2 regions of the Clostridium cochlearium genome follow, and region 2 is predicted to be linked to the other one. Evidence: a T-box and tRNA genes for the amino acid it is inferred to sense, from the RefSeq annotation. Region 2 holds a T-box; the other holds one or more tRNA genes.

Region 1 (10,517 bases), 200 kb from region 2:
AATATAAGAAAAGTATAGAACATATAAATATTATGAGAAAGTAGGGGTGAGTTTTATGGAACAAAAAGATATAAAAAAAACAGACGATAGGAGTACTTTAAAAATAGAAAATAGGAAGAGGATATTTTTGGACGGGGTATTAGATGTAATAAGTTTTAATGAAGAACAAATAATATTAAATACTAATCTAGGAACTTTACATATAAAAGGAGAAGAATTAAAGATGAGTAAATTGGATGTACAAAATGGTGATGTTGTAATTAATGGAACCATAAATTCATGTATATATTTAAATAAAGAAAACAAAAGGAACAAAGAAAAGTTATTATCAAAACTATTTAAATAGGAGGAAATATGATAATATCTATGGATCATCAACTGAATTTGTTAGTATTTAGTTTCCTTTCAGGATTTATTATAGGAATATTGTTTGATTTTTACAGAATAATTAGAGGTAAAAATGAAGGTAATAAAGTAATAACTGTAGTAGAGGATATATTATTTTGGATATTAGTAGCTATTATAGTTTTTATATTTTTATTATATACAAATTACGCATATATAGGATTTTATGTTTATTTATTTATACTATTAGGAATGTTATTTTATATAAAATTTATAAGTAAGAGTATTATTAAATTTTTAATTAATATATTAAGTATTTTGGGAAGATTTTTAAGAGTAACTTTTAACATGCTAATTATGCCTTTTGAGATATTATTTTATAAATTAAAAGAAAAAAATATAAAAAGAGATAAAAATGAAAAAATCACTTGAAGAAAGTTTGAAATAACATTAGAATATAGATACAAGATTAAATTAAAATGTGAAAGGAAAAAATTCAATTATGGGGTTAAAATTTAATAAGAAGAAAATTATTTTTGTACTGTTAACCTTCTATGTTTGTTATATAATTGGGAAACAACAAATAATAATGAATAATATAAACACCCAAATTGCAGAAAAATCTTTAGAATATGAAGAGGTAAAAACAAAAAATCAAAAAATGCTAGAAGAAATAGATATGACTAAAACAAATGATTATATAGAAAAATTAGCTAGAGAAAAACTCGGACTAGTTAAACCAGGAGAAAATACGGTAGTAGATAGTAAAAAGTAGTTTATTAAATTAAATTTTAAAATATAATTAAATTTTTAAGGAGGAATTTTTTTAATATGACCTTAAAATCAGGAAACATACTAGAAGGTACAGTAGTTAACATTACTAATTTTGGAGCCTTTGTCGAAGTAGACGGCAAAACTGGCTTAGTGCATATATCAGAGGTTTCTGATAATTATGTAAAAGATATTAGAGATTACCTAAAAGAAAATGACAAAGTAAAGGTAAAGGTTATATCAGTAGATGAAAAAGGGAAAATAAGTCTTTCTATAAAGCAAGCAGAACCTAAAAAAAAGTCTTGTAGACCTATAGAAATTGATTGGGAAAAGGAAGCTGAACCCAATAAATCAAGAGACTTTGAAGATATCATGAGTAAGTTTTTAAAGGAAAGTGAGGAAAGATTACAAGACATAAGAAAGAATCAAGACACAAGAAATAGAGGATATAGAAAAAGTTCAACCCAATAAAGGATATAAAAGAGGCTTTAAAGCCTCTTTAATTATATAATTTAAAGGACAAATTTATAAATATATAATAATTATATAAAAAAATAAAAAAATATGTTGACATAGATATAATCATGATATATAATAAAACATGTCGTAAGAACATAAAAGTTTTACGCAAGCCGAAGTGGCGGAACTGGCAGACGCACAGGACTTAAAATCCTGCGGTGTTTTGAAGCACCGTACCGGTTCGATTCCGGTCTTCGGCACCAATTTATATAATGACGCGGAGTGGAGCAGCTGGTAGCTCGTCGGGCTCATAACCCGAAGGTCGTAGGTTCAAGTCCTACCTCCGCAACCAATAATAATTAAATATAATGTGGCGGAATAGCTCAGCTGGCTAGAGCATTCGGTTCATACCCGAAGTGTCGTAGGTTCAAGTCCTATTTCCGCTACCACATAAGCCGAAGTGGCGGAACTGGCAGACGCACAGGACTTAAAATCCTGCGGTGTTTTGAAGCACCGTACCGGTTCGATTCCGGTCTTCGGCACCAATTTATATAATGACGCGGAGTGGAGCAGCTGGTAGCTCGTCGGGCTCATAACCCGAAGGTCGTAGGTTCAAGTCCTACCTCCGCAACCAATAATGAAAAATAAAAAGTAGCAGAAAGGTCTGCTACTTTTTTTACATGAAAAATTATACTTAATAAATTAAAACTGAGTATTAAGTTAAATATGATAAATAAATGTCCTAAAAAATATTTTTAGCCTCACAGTAAATGACAAATATTTCCAAAGGGATTTGGTATAATATAGAAAAAGACTGGAGGCGATGATTAAATGCAATATGGTATTGATATACTTCCTTATGAGAGAATAAAAAGAAAAGATGAGGAAGGGAAAAAAAATAAGAATATATTAATTAAAGAATTTACAAAATTAGTAATTTATTTTTTAGCTAGTTTATTAATAAGCAGAGTAATAATGGTAAATCTAATGGCACCTTTTGGTATAGCGTTTTTGATATCAAATTTGATAGAAGAAAAAGGTATAAAGCTTATTTCAGCTTTAGGGACTATTGTAGGATATATATCCATGCGTAATTCGGTGAAGAATATATGGATGTATTTAATTTTAGTATCATTAATAATTTTAAATTCATATATTTTTAGAAGTAAAAATGAAAAAAGTATTATAAAATCTGTATTTATATTATTATTTTTAGGAATATCTGTATATAATAGATTTAAACTTGATATTTCCCCATTTATGTCTATAGTTAATTCACTTTTCCAAACTAGTTGCATATTCTCATTATATTATATTATTAATTATTCAAAAATATGTGTAAAAAGGTTTAAAACAAAACATTTATTTAGCAGTGAAGAAGTAATTAGCATGTGCATAACTTTATCATTAATAGTTGCAGGAACAAGGGGATTAAATATACTTGGATTATCAATAAGAAATATAATAGCATTATTTATAATAGTTATGGTAGGATATATTAAAGGCAGTTCGGTAGGAGCAGCATGTGGTATAGCAATGGGAGTTATTATAGGAATATCAACAAATGATATGACTACTTTTGTTGGGATCTTTGGTATATGTGGATTAATTTCAGGAATATTTAAAGAAAGTGGAAAAATAGTAAGTGGATTATCTTATATTATAGCTTTTGCAATAATAAAATTATATTCTGATGTAGGTGTACAGGTACAATTTAATGAAGTATTGTTAGGAAGCAGTATATTTTTATTAATACCTAATAAATTTTATAAAAAAATAGAAACTGATCTAGATTGGGAAATGAAAAGTGAAAATATAAAAGATGATTATATTTCTAAAGTAAAAGATATGGTTCAAGAAAAATTAACAGAATTCTCAAAATTATTATTATATATGGGAGAAACATTAGAGAATTTATCAGAAAACCATAAGTTACAAATGAAAACAAAGAGTAGTGCATTGGTAGAAAAATTGGCAGATAGAGTTTGTAGTGGATGTAATATGAAACATATGTGTTGGAAAAGAGAAGGATTTTATACTTATTCAGCCTTTTCAGAAATTATAAATAATTTTGAAAACAATAAGAAAATTATACCAAATGAAATCGAAAGAAAATGTATAAAAAGATCACTGCTAGTAAAGAATGCTGAAGATATAATAAAAAACTATATCATAGATGAAATGTGGAAAAAGAGAGTAAATGAGTATAGAAATTTTTTAGCTGAGCAAATAACAAATATATCTTATTCAGTTGAAGAACTGACAGAAAATATAAATTCTGAAATTCATTTTAATAGATATCTTGAAAATGATATAAGAAGAATTTTAAATAAAAATAAAATAAAGTATCAAGATATTTTTGTGTATAATGATAAATCAGGAAAAATAATAGTTAAAATACGTCTCTCTCCTTGTGGAGGGAAGCAAAGATGTATAAAAGAAATACTTCCTTTCATAAATAAAGCTACTGGAAAGATTATGTGTATAAGTGATGATTGCTGTAACATAGATGCAAACAATGAAACATGTGAAATTACTTTAGAAGAAAGTCCTAAATACCATATATCAACTTATGCTAAAGTAGTATGTAAGGATGGTGAAACCTATAGTGGAGATAGCTATACCTATGGTAAATTAAAAGATGGCAATTATATAGCAGTTATAAGTGATGGCATGGGATCAGGTCCAGAAGCAGGACAAGAAAGCAGTGCTGCTGTAAATTTAATAGAGAAATTTGCTAAAATGGGTTTTGATAGGATTAATGCTATAAACATGATTAATTCTTTAATGACTATAAATTTTTCGGAAAGTGAAAAGTTTTCAACGGTAGATCTGAGTGATATAAATTTATATACTGGTGAAGCAGATTTTATGAAAGTTGGAGCTGTACCAAGTTTTATAAAATCAAATGGTAAAGTAGAAGTTATAAGTTCTAAAACTTTGCCAATTGGAGTATTAGATAAGGTAGATGTAGATTTTGTAAAAAAAGATGTAGATAATGGAGACATAATAGTTATGCTTAGTGATGGAGTATTAGATTATGATAATAAGGAAATTGGAAAAGTTGATTGGATAGTGGAATATTTGGAGCAAACTAATATGAATACACCTGAGGATATATGCAAAGATATAATAGAAAAGGCTAAGTTATTAACAAAAGGTAAGGTAAAGGATGATATGACAGTAGTAGTTTCCAAAATATATTCATTATATTAGCACTAAAGTAATAAACCAGAAATCTATAAAAATCATGATTTCTGGTATTTTTTATGATATAATTTTAATTATAAATTTAAGGAAGAGTGATTAAATGATAGACATAGTCCTAGATACAATACATAAATATAATATGATAAATAAAGGGGATAAGATAATAGTAGGAGTGTCAGGAGGTCCTGACTCTATGTGTTTGTTACATATATTGTATAGGTTAAAAGATAATTATGATCTAGATATAATAGCAGCTCATATAAATCATTGCTTAAGGGGAGAAGAGGCAAATAATGATGAAAAATATGTAGAAAGTTTTTGCGAAGAACGTGATATAGAGTTTCATTCTATTAGAATAAATGTACAAGAAATAGCTAAGAAAGAAAATGTATCTTTTGAGGTTGCTGGTAGGAAGTGCAGGTATGATTTCTTTAATAAATTAAAATTAGAGCTTAATGCAGACAAAATTGCATTGGCGCATAATTCCAATGATCAGTGTGAAACAATTCTTATGAGAATTATGAGAGGAACAGGAATTGAAGGACTTGCAGGAATAAAAGCTATAAGAGATAATATATATATTAGACCTATAATAGAAATAAACAGAGAACAAATAGAAAATTATTGTGAAGAAAATCAATTAAATCCTAGAATAGATAAAACTAATTTAGAATCTATATATACTAGGAATAAAATAAGATTAGAACTTATACCTTATATACAAGAAAACTTTAATAAAGATATAATATCTGTAATAAATAGAATGGGTGAAAATATTGATGTAGATAGAGAATATTTAGATCTTGTAAGTCATAATAAGTTTTATGAGTTTTGTACAATTACCAAAGGTAAAGTAATAATAAAGAAAGAAGCTTTTTTAGAACATAAAGCCATAGTTAGTAGAATTATAAGGAAAAGTATAAATGCATTAAAAGGTAGTTTATACAATTTTGAAAGAATTCATGTAGAAGATATATTGAATCTTCAAAAGGGAACAACAGGTAAGGTTATTACTCTTCCACAACAAATAAGGGCATTAAATAATTATGGAGATATACATGTATTTTTTGAAAAAGCTTCAGATAATAGGGAAAATAATAAAGACATAGAATATATATTAAAAATTGGAAGTAATACTATAGGTAATAATGCACAAGTTAAACTTGAATTAATAAATGAAATACAAAAGGATGGTATGGAGAATAATACATATGTAAAGTATTTTGATTTCGATAAAATTAATGGTAATATAATGTTTAGGTACAGAAAAAATGGAGATAGATTTACTCCTTTAGGAATGAAGGGAAGTAAAAAAATAAAAGATTTATTTATAGATTTTAAAATACCTAAACATCTTAGAGATTATGTTCCGTTAATTTGTTTTGGTGATGAAATAGCATGGATTGTAGGGTATAGAATAAGTGAAAAGTTTAAGGTAGACAAAAGTACAAGAAACATATTAAAAATAAAGATAGAAGGAGAGAAAGAAAATGAACTGGTGTGAAAACGACATAAAAGAGATTCTTTATGATGAAGAAGCATTGAGAAAAAAAATTAAAGAAATGGGGAAAAAGATAAGTGAGGACTATAAGGGAAAAGATTTAATTTTAATTGGGGTTTTAAAAGGATCTGTTATATTCATGGCAGATTTAATGAAAGAGATAAATATACCATGTAATATGGATTTTATGGCTGTATCTAGTTATGGGAATTCAAGTGAAACCTCAGGGGTAGTAAGAATCTTAAAGGATTTGGATTTTGAGATTGAAAATAGAGATGTATTAATAGTTGAAGATATAATAGATTCAGGAATAACCTTAAGATATCTTGTAGACTATCTTAAGGGAAGAAAACCAGCTAGTATAGAGATAGTTTGTTTATTAAATAAACAAGAGAGACGTAAAGCGGATATAAATGTTAAATACATAGGATTTGATGTTCCAGATTATTTTATCGTAGGATATGGTTTGGATTATGCAGAAAAATATAGAAATTTGCCGTATATAGCAATATTAAAAGAAGAAGTTTACAGTTAATTTACTAGGATTTTGATACTAATGATGTTGTAAAGGCATAATTCATATGATACAATTTTACAGTGTAATTATTAACTAGTAGAAAGGGGGGCCATCCAATGAATAATAAAAAGTTTTCAAGTGCAACGGCCTGGGTTATTATATTTGTTTTTGTGATTTTTGCATCTTTGTTTTTAGCTAGAAATAATGAAACAGCGACAACTATTACGTTCAATAAATTTCAAAAACATTGGATTAATAATGAGATAAAAAGTTTTGAAGTAAAAGAAGATAAAATGACTGTATCCGGTAATTTAAAAGATGGAACTCAGTATGAAACTATAGTACCTTTTGAGAGATTAAATCAATTTATAAGTGCTCATGATAAAAATGGAGATGTTATAGAAAAATATGCATTACCTGCAAAGACACCTATGTGGTTAAATTGGATACCTACAGCACTAGTCATTTTAATGTTTGTGATATTTTGGTTTATGTTTATGCAACAATCTCAAGGTGGCGGCGGAAATAGAAATGTTATGAATTTCGGAAAAAGCCGAGCCAAGATGGCAACACCAGATAAACGGAAAGTTACTTTTGATGATGTAGCAGGAGCAGAGGAAGAAAAAGAAGAGTTAGCAGAAATTGTAGATTTTCTAAAACAACCTAAAAGATATATTGAGATGGGAGCTAGGATACCTAAGGGAGTTTTATTAGTAGGTCCTCCAGGAACAGGTAAGACTTTACTAGCTAAGGCTATAGCAGGTGAAGCAGGGGTACCATTTTTTAGTATATCAGGTTCAGATTTTGTGGAAATGTTCGTTGGAGTAGGAGCATCGAGGGTTAGAGATTTATTTGATCAAGCTAAGAAAAATTCACCATGCATAATATTTATAGATGAAATTGATGCAGTTGGAAGACAAAGAGGAGCAGGATTAGGTGGAGGACATGATGAAAGAGAGCAAACACTGAATCAGCTTTTAGTAGAAATGGATGGTTTTGGAGCTAATGAAGGAATTATAATGGTGGCAGCAACTAATAGACCAGATATTTTAGATCCAGCTTTATTAAGACCAGGAAGATTTGATAGACAAATACTAGTGGGAGCTCCAGATGTAAAAGGTAGAGAAGAAATACTAAAAGTGCACTCAAGAAACAAACCTTTATCTGAAGAAGTTAAATTAGACATATTGGCTAAGAGAACACCAGGATTTACAGGTGCAGATTTAGAAAATTTAATGAATGAGTCTGCATTATTAGCAGTAAGAAAGAATAAAAAACAAATAGAAATGGAAGAATTGGAAGAGGCAGTAACTAGAGTAATAGCAGGACCTGAAAAGAAAAGTAGGGTTATAGATGAAGAAGATAGAAGATTAACAGCATATCATGAAGCAGGGCATGCTGTAGTCATGAAATTATTACCTCATTCAGATCCAGTACATCAAATAAGTATAGTACCTAGAGGAATGGCAGGAGGATATACTATGCATCTTCCTGAAAAGGATAGAGCATATATGTCAAAATCTAAACTAGAAGATGAAATAGTAGGATTACTTGGAGGAAGAGTTGCAGAAAAATTAATTATAGGAGATATAAGTACTGGTGCTAAAAATGATATAGAAAGATCAACAACCATAGCTAAAAAAATGGTTATGGATTATGGTATGAGTGAAGTACTTGGACCTATAGCTTTTGGAAGTGGTCATGAAGAAGTATTTTTAGGTAGGGATTTAGGTAAGTCTAAAGATTTTAGTGAAGAAATAGCCTCTAAGATAGATAAAGAAGTTAAAAGAATAATAGATACAGGATATGAGAGAGCTCAAAACTTATTAATGGAAAATATAAATAAACTTCATGCAGTTGCTCAAGAACTCTTAGAAAAAGAAAAACTAGAAGCAGAAGAATTTGAAGAAATATTTCAAAATAGTTAAAACAGAGGATTTCCTCTGTTTTAATTATTATAAAATACGTTAATATTTAAAATTCATTATTGATAGTAATAAAAAGATATCTGTACTTTTTAATTTACAGATATCTTTTTTTAAATTATAATGGTTTGTGTGTAATATAAGAAATATGAATAATTATATAAAAATATAACATAATACAAAAGTAAACAATGTTATATATTTTTATAAATATATATCAAAGGAGTGATTAAACTAATGATATTAGTTTTAGATGCAGGTAATACTAATATGGTTTTGGGACTTTATAAAGATAAAAACCTTATAGCTGATTGGAGACTCTCCACAGACCCTTTGAGAACTGCGGATGAATACAGTATACAAGTTATACAACTATTTTTACAAAATAATTTGAAGGTAGAAGATGTAGAAGGAGTTATAGTTTCTTCAGTTGTACCTAATATTATGTATTCTGTAGAGCGGATGGTATCTAAATATTTTAAGAAGAAACCTATTATAGTGGGACCAGGAACAAAAACTGGCATAAATATAAAATATGATAATCCTAAGGAAGTAGGAGCAGACAGAATAGTTAATGCTGTTGCAGCTCATGAACTATATAAAAAACCTTTAGTAATAATAGATTTTGGCACAGCAACTACATTTTGTGCAGTAACTAAATCAGGAGACTATTTAGGTGGCGCTATAGCGCCAGGTATGAAAATATCATCAGAAGCATTATTTGAAAAGGCTGCTAAATTACCTAGAGTGGAACTTATTAAGCCTCCTACTGTGATATGTAAAAATACTGTTGCAAGTATGCAAGCGGGAATGATTTATGGATATGGTGGATTAGTAGATAATATAGTTACAAAAATAAAAGAAGAACTTATAAACTTAGGAGAAGAAGAGCCTTTAGTAGTAGCTACAGGTGGTTTGGCTAAATTAATAAGTGAAGAATCACAGAGTATAGATTTAATACATCCATTCTTAACTCTTGAAGGTTTAAGAATAATATATGAAAAAAATAAGGATTTGGATATTTAATGAATATATCTAGTTTAGAATTAGATGGCAATGTTTTTTTAGCGCCTTTAGCAGGAGTTACAGATTTAGCATTTAGAGGATTATGCAAAAGAATGGGATGTAATCTTGTATATACAGAAATGGTAAGTGCAAAAGCACTTTTTTATGATAGTGAAAAAACTAAAGAAATGTTGAAATTTTCAAAAGAAGAGCTTCCTATAGCGGTACAAATATTTGGGAAAGAACCTGAAATCATGGCCACGGTAGTAGAAAAATACTTTAATGATAATGAGGATGTTTGTTTAATAGATATTAATATGGGATGTCCAGCACCTAAAATTGTAAAAAATGGAGAAGGATCAGCTTTAATGAAAAATCCTAAATTAGCATCACAAATAGTAGAAAGTATAAAAAAAGTATCTAATAAGCCAGTGTCTGTTAAATTTAGAAAAGGATTTGATAATGAAAATATAAATGCTGTAGAATTTTCTAAGATAATGGAAGCATCAGGAGCAGATGCACTTACTATACATGGTAGAACAAGAGAACAAATGTATCAAGGAAATGCAGATTGGAAAATAATAAAAGAAGTAAAGGAAGCTGTTAAGATACCTGTAATAGGAAATGGAGACATTTTTACAGGAGAAGATGCAATTAATATGATGAAATATACTGAGTGTGATGGTGTAATGGTAGCTAGGGGAGCTTTAGGTAATCCATGGATATTCAATGAAATAAAGGCAAAATTACAAGGTCAACCAATATCAAAACCTTCTCCAGATGA
Region 2 (10,517 bases):
AAAGATTCATATCTGTTCCGTCTCCATGAATAATTAAAACGTTATTAAGCTTTTCAGATAAATATTCACATCTTTTTTTATCTTGTTCAATTATTATTACATTTATATTATATGAAGTTAATCTCTGAGCTAAATAATATCCTATCTTTCCACCACCTAGAATCATTGCATTTTTAACATGTTTTTTATTTATATTTACATCAAGTTTATTATTTAACTTTTCAATATTTTTACTTTTACCGATTATATGAATTACATCGTTTTCAATTAATCGAATTGATCCATAAGGAATAATGATAGTTCCGTTTCTAGATATTGCGGTAATTAATAGCCCATCAAGATCATCAATATCTTCAATTTTTTTACCTACAAAATTAGACATAGTTCCTATGTTAAAATCAACCATTGAAACTTTGCCACTAGCAAAATCTCCTGAGTAAAAACTATAGTTTTTTAATAAATATTTTTCTATTGAATTTGCAGTTGCTAATTCTGGATTAATAATGTGGTCAATTCCCATTTCAACTTTAACAAAATCTAACTGTTTCATATACTCTGGATTTCTAATTCTTGCTATGGTCTTTTTACAACCAACTTTTTTTGCAAGTGCACAAATAATTGTATTGGTTTCATCACTATTTGTTGCAGCAACAAGTAAATCATAAGTTTCAATATTTAATTTTTTAAGTACATCTATTTCTATGCCATTTGCTGTAACAGTTAAAACATCTAGATGATCATTTATTCGTTCTAGAACCTTGGGATTTGAGTCTAATAGTGTTACGTCAATATCTTCATTTAACATAGATTCTGCTAGTTTATATCCTAATTTTCCTATACCTACTATTATTACTTTCATTTTTATCATCTCCTGACTTAAATGGAATCATTATATCTTAAATTCAGTTAATTTTCAATACATTATATAAGGTTATTATATTTATCCAAATTATATTATAAGTTATATTATTTATACATATCAAATAATATATGGATATGGGGGTTAATAATTATATTTATAAGAAGGGGATATGACATGGTAAATTATATATGGTTTTCTATATTAGTCATAGGTATAGTGATTGGAATTGTAACAGGTAGAGGAGAAATTATATCTAATGCAATAATAGCTTCTACAACTTCTTCTGTAGAGTTAATAATAAAACTTTTAGGTATTATGAGTTTATGGTGTGGAATTATGAAAATAGCTGAAAAAAGTGGACTAACAGATAAACTTGCTAAGATTTTAAAACCTATATTAAGACTAATACTTAAAGAAGCAGGAAAAGATGACAAAACATTGGGACCTATAGTTATGAATATAACAGCAAATATGATGGGGCTTTCAAATGCAGCTACTCCTTTTGGCATAAAAGCTATGGAAAATATGCAAAAAATAAATCCACATGAAGATACTGCAAGTGATGATATGGCTATATTTCTTGTCTTAAATGCAGCGTGTATACAAATAATTCCTACAACAATAATATCTATAAGAGCTGCGGCAGGTTCCAATAGTCCAGCAGATATAATATTGCCCTCCATTTTGACTACAGGGATGGCGGGTATTGTAGGAATTATAAGTTGTAAGATATTACAAAAATACTTTTAGGTAGGTGATATTTTGTCGAATATAATAATTCCTATTATCATAATGAGTATAGTTATATATGGAATGACAAAAGGTGTAAGGGTATATGAATGCTTTATAGAAGGGGCTCGTGAGGGTATGAGAATATGTATAAATATATTTCCATACATGCTTGCCATGCTTTTAGCTATAGGAATATTAAGAGAATCTACAGCATTGGATTATATTATAGACTTTGTAAATCCAATTGTTAAATATATAGGATTACCAGGAGAAGTATTACCTTTAGTTTTTATGAAGCCTTTATCGGGAAGTGGTGCTTTAGGAATATATACAGATATAATTACAAACTATGGAGCAGATAGTTATATAGGAAAAGTTGCTTCAGTAATAATGGGTTCTACAGAAACTATATTTTATACATTAACAGTTTACTTTGGAGCAGTTGGAATTAAAAAAATAAGACATACATTATGGGCTGCTATAATAGCAGATATATCCGCGGTAATTTTTTCCGTAATAATTTTAAGTTTATTATCATAAAAACACTTTAAATAGAAAATATACTGTTATAGAATATATATAAAAATATATATTAAGGAGATTAAAATAATGATACATTTAAAAAATGTTAGCAAATCCTACAATGGAACTACTAAAGCTGTAGATAATATTAGCTTAGGTATAGAAAAAGGTGAAATATTTGGATTTTTAGGACCTAATGGAGCAGGAAAGACTACTACAATAAAAATGATTACTGGAATATTAAATGCAGATGAAGGTGAAATAAAAATAAATGGTGTAGATATAAAAAAAGATCCATTAAAAGCCAAAATGCAATTTGGATTTGTACCAGATAATCCAGATATGTTTTTGAGATTAAAGGGCATAGAATATTTAAATTTTATAGCGGATATATATAAGGTTTCCCAAGAAAAAAGAGAAGAAAAAATAAAAGAGTTATCATCAAGATTTAATATGGAAAATGCTTTAAATGATAGAATACAAAGTTATTCTCATGGTATGCGTCAAAAAATAATAATTATGGGAGTTTTAGTGCATGATCCAGAGGTGTGGATACTAGATGAACCTATGACGGGATTAGATCCTAAATCATCATATATATTAAAAGAAATGATGAAGGAACATGTTAGAAGTGGTAAGACTGTGTTTTTTTCAACTCATGTATTAGAGGTAGCAGAGAAGTTATGTGATAGATTGGCTATAATCAGTAATGGTAAAGTATTATTATGTGGCAAACTTAATGAAATAAAGGAAAAGTTTAAAGAAGATGAATCCTTAGAAAAAATATTTTTAGAGGTAACTGAAAATGAGTAGGTTTATATCTCTTACAAAGGTTTTTATAAAGACCAATTTAGGTATATATAACAAAGAAGATAAAAAGAAAGCCATTGTATTAGTAATACTATTAGCTTTAGGATTTATGCCTCTTTTAAAGAGTTTATCTGCTTCAACTTCAAATATTTATGATATATTAAAACAAATAAATGAAGAAAGCATAATTTTATATATGGGTATAGCAGCTACTTCTCTAGCTATATTTATATTTGCTATATTTCATGTAATGAATACATTTTATTTTTCTATGGACATAGAAAATTTAATTCCACTGCCATTGCGTTCCTATGAAATAATAGGAAGTAAATTAATACTTATAATTATATATGAATATATAACAGAAATAATATTTTTATTACCTGTACTAATACAATATGGTATAAAGATAAATGCGGGATTAGTTTATTATATATATGGAGCTATAATATTTTTAATAAATCCAATAGTTCCTACAATTTTATGCACTATATTAATAATGGTAATTATGAGGTTTTCTAATTTAGGAAAAAATAAAGATAGATTTAAGATGATAAGTGGAGTTGTTGCCTTATCTATAGGTATAGGAATCAACCTATTTATACAAAGTATTACTTCTAGAAATCAAAGCAAAGATCAAATTGAAAATATGATAATGACAATTAAGGGTAAATATGTAGGAGTTTTATCTAAAATTTTTCCTACCACTAAATCAGGGGTGTATAGTTTAATAGAACATAATAATTTTAAAGGATTTATTTATATATGTTTGTTTTTAATAATAACTTTATTATTTTTAGTTGCATTTATATATATAGGAGAAAAGCTGTATTTAAAAGGAGTTGTTGGAATTTCAGAAACTACTTCTACAAGAAAAGCTATAGAAGATGCAGATTTACATAGATATACTAAAAAGAGAAGTGTTATTACATCTTATGTGTTAAAAGAAATAAAAGTTCTTTTAAGGACACCTATATATTTTATGAATTGCATATTGATGAATTTTTTATGGCCAGTATTTTTTATAGCACCTATAGCTATGCAAGGAGAATTAAGTGAGATAATACAGGAAGTTAATGCTATATTACAAGATATTGACGGTATCAAATTTGTAGTTATTATAGCTTTTTCAGTTGTATTATTTATAACAGCTACAAATGGCATAGCTGCATCATCTATATCAAGAGAAGGACAAAATTTATACTTTAACAAATTTGTACCATTAGATGCAAAGAACATGTTTATGGCTAAAATATTAACAGCAGTTATAATAGAGTTTGTGAGTATATTCTTTATTTTATTAACAATAAGTTTGATAATTAAAGTACCATTAATTGTCATTATAAGTATAGTTATTATAACTATACCGGCTATGTTTTTTTCATCTTTAATGGGTTTGATTATAGATTTATATTATCCTAAATTAAATTGGGATAATGAACAAAAGGCAGTAAAACAAAATTTTAATATAATAGGCAATATGGCATTAAATACAATATTAGCCGTGATAACAGCTACTTTATTTATAAAACTAAATTTGAATTTAATAACTACAATATTACTTATTATTGCAATATATACTTTAATAAATATACTTATGTATATTTTTCTAAAAAACAAAGGAGTAGCTATATTTAATAATATTGAAAATTAGTTTTAAACTGTCAAGTATTTGTTTGGAGTGAAGAATTGTGTTAGGTTGGAGAGAATTATATAATAATTGTTTGAATTGTAATAAATGTGATTTATGTAAAAATAGAACTTATATGGTTTTTGGTGAAGGAAATCCTAGAGCAGATATAATGTTTATTGGTGAAGCACCAGGAGGAGACGAGGATAAAACAGGCAGACCTTTTATAGGTAGAGCAGGACAGTTTCTTACAAAAATATTATTGAGTTTGGACTTAAAAAGAGAAAGAGATTATTATATATGTAATATTTGTAAATGTAGGCCTGAGAATAATAGGAATCCTAAAGAAGATGAAATTGAATCTTGTATACCATATTTAAGAAATCAATTTGCATTAATACAGCCTAAAATAATAGTATGTCTAGGAGCTATAGCAACTAACCGTATTATAAGTGATCAATGGAGGATAACTAGAGATAGAGGAAAGTGGATAAAAAGAAAAGGATGCCTTATTACAGCTACTTTTCATCCAGCAGCAGTACTAAGAGATGAAGGAAAAAAACAATATATAATAAAAGATTTACAAGAAGTAAAAAGGGCATATGAAAGTTTGAAAAAAGTTAACTGATTAAAATTTTAAAATATAAAGTATAAAATTAGTTGACTTTGTAAAGTATATATATTATCATTATTTTGAGATATGGCATTGAAATGCAATGAAAGGAAGAGTAGTAAGCCTAAGGTATTTAAAAGAGAGTGAGGTAAGGTGAAAGCTCACAATACTAAAAGTTTATGAACATGGACCTGGAGCATAGTATTTGAAATTAAAGTAAAGTACTACGGTGGCAACCGTTAACTTGCAAAGTGATTATATAGTCACTTATGGAGATCTTATTTGCGAAAATAAGATGTATTTAGAGTGGTAACGCGTTTTGAAGCATACGCCTCTATACAGAGAATTCTGTATAGAGGCTTTTTTGTTTAAGTTTAAATTTTATAAAATTAGGAGGAATTTAATATGAGTAAAAAAACTTTTTATATTACTACACCTATATATTATCCATCAGCTAAATTACATATAGGAAATACCTATACTACAGTTGCAGCAGATGCATTAGCTAGGTTTAAAAGATTAACTGGATATGATGTGTTATTTTTAACTGGAACAGATGAGCATGGTCAAAAAATTCAAAGAGTGGCAGAAGAAAAGGGATTGAAACCTAAAGAATACTTAGATGATATGGTTGATAGCATAAAAGAATTATGGAAGTTAATGAATATAAGTTATGATAAATTTATAAGAACTACAGATGATTATCACGTAAAAGCTGTACAAAAAATATTTAAAAAGCTATATGATCAGGGAGATATATATAAAGGAGAATATGAAGGATGGTATTGTACACCTTGCGAATCCTTCTGGAGAGAATCACAATTAGAAAATCATAATTGCCCTGACTGTGGAAGACCTGTGGAAAAGACAAAGGAAGAAGCATATTTCTTTAAGATGTCTAAATATGCGGATAAATTAATTAAATATATAGAAGAACATCCTGATTTTATACAACCAGAATCACGAAAAAATGAAATGCTAAATAACTTTTTAAGACCAGGATTACAAGATTTATGTATTTCAAGAACTTCATTTGATTGGGGTATACCTGTAAGTTTTGACAATAAACACGTTATATATGTTTGGATAGATGCTTTATCTAATTATATAACAGCATTAGGATATAATAGTGATAATCAAGAACTCTTAGAAAAATATTGGCCAGCAAATGTACATTTAGTTGGAAAAGACATATTAAGATTCCATACAATATATTGGCCTATTATGCTTATGGCATTAGGTATTGAACTACCAAAACAAGTATTTGGTCACGGATGGCTTTTAGTTGATGGCGGAAAAATGTCTAAATCAAAAGGAAATGTTGTAGACCCAGTTATTTTAGTAGATCATTTTGGTGAGGATACAGTAAGATATTATCTTTTAAGAGAAATTCCATTTGGTTCAGATGGATTATTTAATAATGAATTATTTATAAAAAAAATAAACTCAGATTTAGCAAACGACTTAGGAAATTTACTTTCAAGAACTGTGACTATGGTGCAAAAGTACTTTGATGGTGTAATGCCAGCACCTGTAGCAAAAGAAGCTATTGATGACGAACTTATAAACTTAGCTTTAGCTACTAGAGAAAAAGTTGAAAATAATATGGATAAATTAAGAATACCTGAATCTTTAGATGAAATTTGGACACTTATAGGAAGAGCTAATAAATATATAGATGAAACAACCCCATGGATACTTGCTAAAGATGAAAATAAGAAAGATAGATTAGGTACAGTGTTATATAATTTATCAGAAACTTTAAGAATTATTTCAGTTCTTATATCAGCATTTTTACCAAAAACAAGTGAAAAAATAAATGAACAGTTAAATGTGAACTTGACTACTTGGGATAGTATAGCTTCTTTTGATGGAACTAAGGCTGGTACAAAGGTTGTAAAGGGAGATGCATTATTCCCAAGAATAGATGTAGAAGCTAAAATTGAAGAGCTAAACAATTTAAAGAAGGAAGAAGAACCAAAAAGAGAAATTAAGCCTATAAAAGAAGAAATAACTATAGATGATTTTGATAAAATTGACTTAAGAGTAGTAAAGGTAATTTCTTGTGAACCTGTAAAAGGTGCAAAAAAACTTTTAAAATTAAAAGTTGATTTAGGTGGAGAAGAAAGACAGGTAATTTCAGGAATTGCTCAATATTATAAACCAGAAGAATTAGTAGGAAAATCTGTAATTTTAGTTGCAAATTTAAAACCTGTAAAATTAAGAGGAGAATTATCTCAAGGAATGATATTAGCAGCTGCTACAGATGATGACAGTAAATTATTCACAGTGACTATTCCAGGAGAATTACCAACAGGAAGTCAAGTTAACTAGTTATTCTAAATAGCTTATAAGCATCTGCTTATAAGCTTATTTTGTTGACAGAAATATATTTTTAATATAATATGAATAAAAAAATAATAAAGTGGTAATATTATGTAATAAAATCTCTTTTACCATAGTATACAATGTTTGGAAGGAGAATAAAAATGAATATATTTGATTCACATGCTCATTATGATGATGATTCATTTAACGAAGATAGAGCAAAAGTATTACAAGAATTAAAAGATAATAATATTATTGGGGTTTTAAATTGTGGATCTTCTTTTAAGGGAGCTATAGATTCAGTAAATTTAGCTGAAAATTATGATTTCTTCTATGCTGCTGTTGGCATTCATCCTGAATATGCAGATACAGTAGATGATGATATGTTAAATGAGATAAAAAATATGACTTCTTATCCTAAGGTAAAAGCCATTGGGGAAATAGGGTTGGATTATTATTATGAGGATAACCCCTCTAGGGAGGTTCAAAAGGAAGTATTTATAAAACAAATGGAATTAGCGAAAGAATTAAATTTGCCTGTAGTAATTCATAACAGAGATGCTCATAAAGATACCTTAGATATAATAAAGATGTTCCCAGAAGTAAAGGGAGTAATTCATTGTTTTTCTGGGAGTGTAGAATTTGCAAGGGAATGCTTAAAATTGGGGTACTATATAGGATTTACAGGTGTTGTAACTTTTAAGAATGCTAGGAAAACTTTAGAGGTTGCAAAGGATGTCCCTATAGATAGAATACTAGTGGAAACGGATTGCCCATATATGGCACCGGAGCCCCATAGAGGAAAACGTAATAGATCAGAGTATATAGAACAAATTATTAAAAAAATAGCTCAAATTAAAGAAATATCAGAAGAGGAACTTAATAATCAACTAATATTAAATACAAAACAGTTGCTTAATATAAAATAATAATATAAAATATACGTAGTATTTTTTATGATATAAACATATAATTAATTAAATAAGGAACATATAATAAATAGTATCCACCTAAAACCCAAAAATATTAAATTTTGCAATTATAAATTATTTATAATTTTATGCATATAAATGCATTTTATATTAAAAATCATATTTAAATTTGACAAAATCAAAAATGACATTTATAATTGACGAATGTTTATTGGTTTTGCCAAGGGAGGTTTTTTTGGTGGAAGAATGTAAGAAATCTATCAACAAATATTTTTCAAATGAAAATAGAGCAGTTATTATTACAACATTTGTATTAATAATTATAGCAGCATTAGTATTTAGCGCAAAAAAAACTCTTTATGTAAATGTTGATGGAAAAGAAAAAAAGATAATTACATTTAAATCTGATATTAAAGATGTATTGTCTACGAATGGTATACAGGTGGGAGCTAAAGATAAGGTTACACCTAAAATTGACAACAAAGTAAATAATGGCGATAAAATATATATAAAAAGAGCAGTTGATGTTCAATTAGAGGTAGATGGTAAAAAATTGTCAATAAAATCTGCAGAAGATAATGTTGATAAAATGTTAAAAGCAGAGGGTATAAACATTAAAAATGAGGATAAAATTTTACCTTCTAAGACAGAAAAACTAAAAGATGGACTTAAAGTGGCTATTGTTAGAGTAGATTCAAAAGTATTAAAAGAGGTAAAATCAATTAATTTTTCAACAGTCACAAAGCAAGATATCAATATGAAACAAGGCGAAAATAAAACTATCCAGGAAGGTAAACCTGGTGAAAAAGTTATAACAACAAAGGTAATTTATGAAAATGGCAAAGAGATTGCTAGAAAAGTTATAAGTGAAGTGGTTACTAAAAAACCAGTGGAAAAAATTATAGCTATGGGTAATACATCATCATATATTCCTTCAAGGGGAGGAAATTTCCAATACTCAAATGCTATAAAAATGAAAGCTACTGCTTATACTGCAGATTATCAATCCACAGGTAAAAATCCAGGGGATCCAGGTTATGGTATAACAGCTACTGGAACAGTAGCAAGAAGATCTCAAGGAGGATATAGTACCATAGCAGTAGACCCAAGAGTAATTCCTCTAGGAACAAAAGTATATGTAGAAGGTTATGGATATGCTATTGCAGAAGATACAGGAGGAGCTATAAAAGGTAATAGAATAGATGTATTTGTTCCTACTAATAGCGAAGCATATCAATGGGGAGTTAGATGGGTAAATTTATATATATTAAAGTAGACAAGTAAAAGGAGCCTATGGCTCCTATTTTTCTATTTATACATAAAAAAGTTTAGGAGATGATTTTATAATGATTAAAGAAGTTATAGTAGTGGAAGGCAGAGACGATATAACTGCAGTTAAAAGAGCTGTAGATGCAGAGGTTATTGCTGTAGGAGGATTTGGTATAAATGCAAAGGTTATAAATAGAATAAAGGAAGCACAAAAAAGGCAAGGGGTAATAATATTTACAGATCCAGATTTTGCAGGCGAAAAAATAAGAAAAATTATAGCTAAAAGAGTCCAAGGAGTAAGGCATGCTTATATATCTAAAGGAGAGGGATATAAAGATGGAGACATCGGTGTGGAGAATGCATCACCTGATGCTATAATAAGTGCTTTGAATTCTGCAAAGTGTAACGTTAAAATAAAAAGAGAAGAATTTTCAATACAAGATATGATTACGTATGGATTAAGTGGAATGAAAGATTCTAAAGAGAGAAGAGATAAACTTGCTAAAATTTTAAGAATAGGATATTGTAATGCTTCTCAATTTTTAACTAGGCTAAATAATTATGGTATAACAAGAGAAGAATTTTTAAATGGAATAAGAAAAATAGATGAGGAGAATAGTTATGAAAAAAAATAATACTAAAGATATTGTTAATAAATATAACTTTAGTTTTACTAAGAGTTTAGGACAAAATTTTCTTATAGATGATGGGGTTATAAGAGATATTGTAGAAGGAGCAGATGTAGAAAAAGAAGATGTAATTGTAGAAATAGGACCAGGTTCAGGGGCATTAACAAGAGAATTACTGAATGTAGCTAAA

What was found. A T-box is a leader RNA that pairs with one kind of tRNA and senses whether it is charged. The one in region 2 lies ahead of metG (methionine--tRNA ligase), so its partner is inferred to be a tRNA-Met.
Region 1: it encodes a tRNA-Met, which carries the amino acid that the T-box ahead of metG (methionine--tRNA ligase) is inferred to sense. The anticodon was not compared.

Annotation. Positions count from the first base shown of each region.
Region 1 is NZ_LT906477.1:2,324,565-2,335,081, reverse strand. It holds gene yabP (sporulation protein YabP) at 56-346, shown strand; gene yabQ (spore cortex biosynthesis protein YabQ) at 355-777, shown strand; gene CKV72_RS11490 (FtsB family cell division protein) at 848-1,120, shown strand; gene CKV72_RS11485 (S1 domain-containing RNA-binding protein) at 1,177-1,587, shown strand; tRNA gene CKV72_RS11480 (tRNA-Leu) at 1,748-1,838, shown strand; tRNA gene CKV72_RS11475 (tRNA-Met) at 1,852-1,927, shown strand; tRNA gene CKV72_RS11470 (tRNA-Met) at 1,948-2,024, shown strand; tRNA gene CKV72_RS11465 (tRNA-Leu) at 2,030-2,120, shown strand; tRNA gene CKV72_RS11460 (tRNA-Met) at 2,134-2,209, shown strand; gene spoIIE (stage II sporulation protein E) at 2,407-4,791, shown strand; gene tilS (tRNA lysidine(34) synthetase TilS) at 4,886-6,289, shown strand; gene hpt (hypoxanthine phosphoribosyltransferase) at 6,276-6,821, shown strand; gene ftsH (ATP-dependent zinc metalloprotease FtsH) at 6,920-8,731, shown strand; gene CKV72_RS11435 (type III pantothenate kinase) at 8,966-9,754, shown strand; gene dusB (tRNA dihydrouridine synthase DusB) at 9,754-10,517, shown strand, end outside.
Region 2 is NZ_LT906477.1:85,391-95,907, forward strand. It holds gene trkA (Trk system potassium transporter TrkA) at 1-859, opposite strand, end outside; gene CKV72_RS00460 (nucleoside recognition domain-containing protein) at 1,037-1,612, shown strand; gene CKV72_RS00465 (spore maturation protein) at 1,655-2,134, shown strand; gene CKV72_RS00470 (ABC transporter ATP-binding protein) at 2,204-2,929, shown strand; gene CKV72_RS00475 (putative ABC transporter permease subunit) at 2,922-4,580, shown strand; gene CKV72_RS00480 (uracil-DNA glycosylase) at 4,618-5,184, shown strand; T-box leader at 5,264-5,508, shown strand; gene metG (methionine--tRNA ligase) at 5,575-7,503, shown strand; gene CKV72_RS00490 (TatD family hydrolase) at 7,659-8,426, shown strand; gene CKV72_RS00495 (3D domain-containing protein) at 8,665-9,705, shown strand; gene rnmV (ribonuclease M5) at 9,776-10,333, shown strand; gene rsmA (16S rRNA (adenine(1518)-N(6)/adenine(1519)-N(6))-dimethyltransferase RsmA) at 10,320-10,517, shown strand, end outside.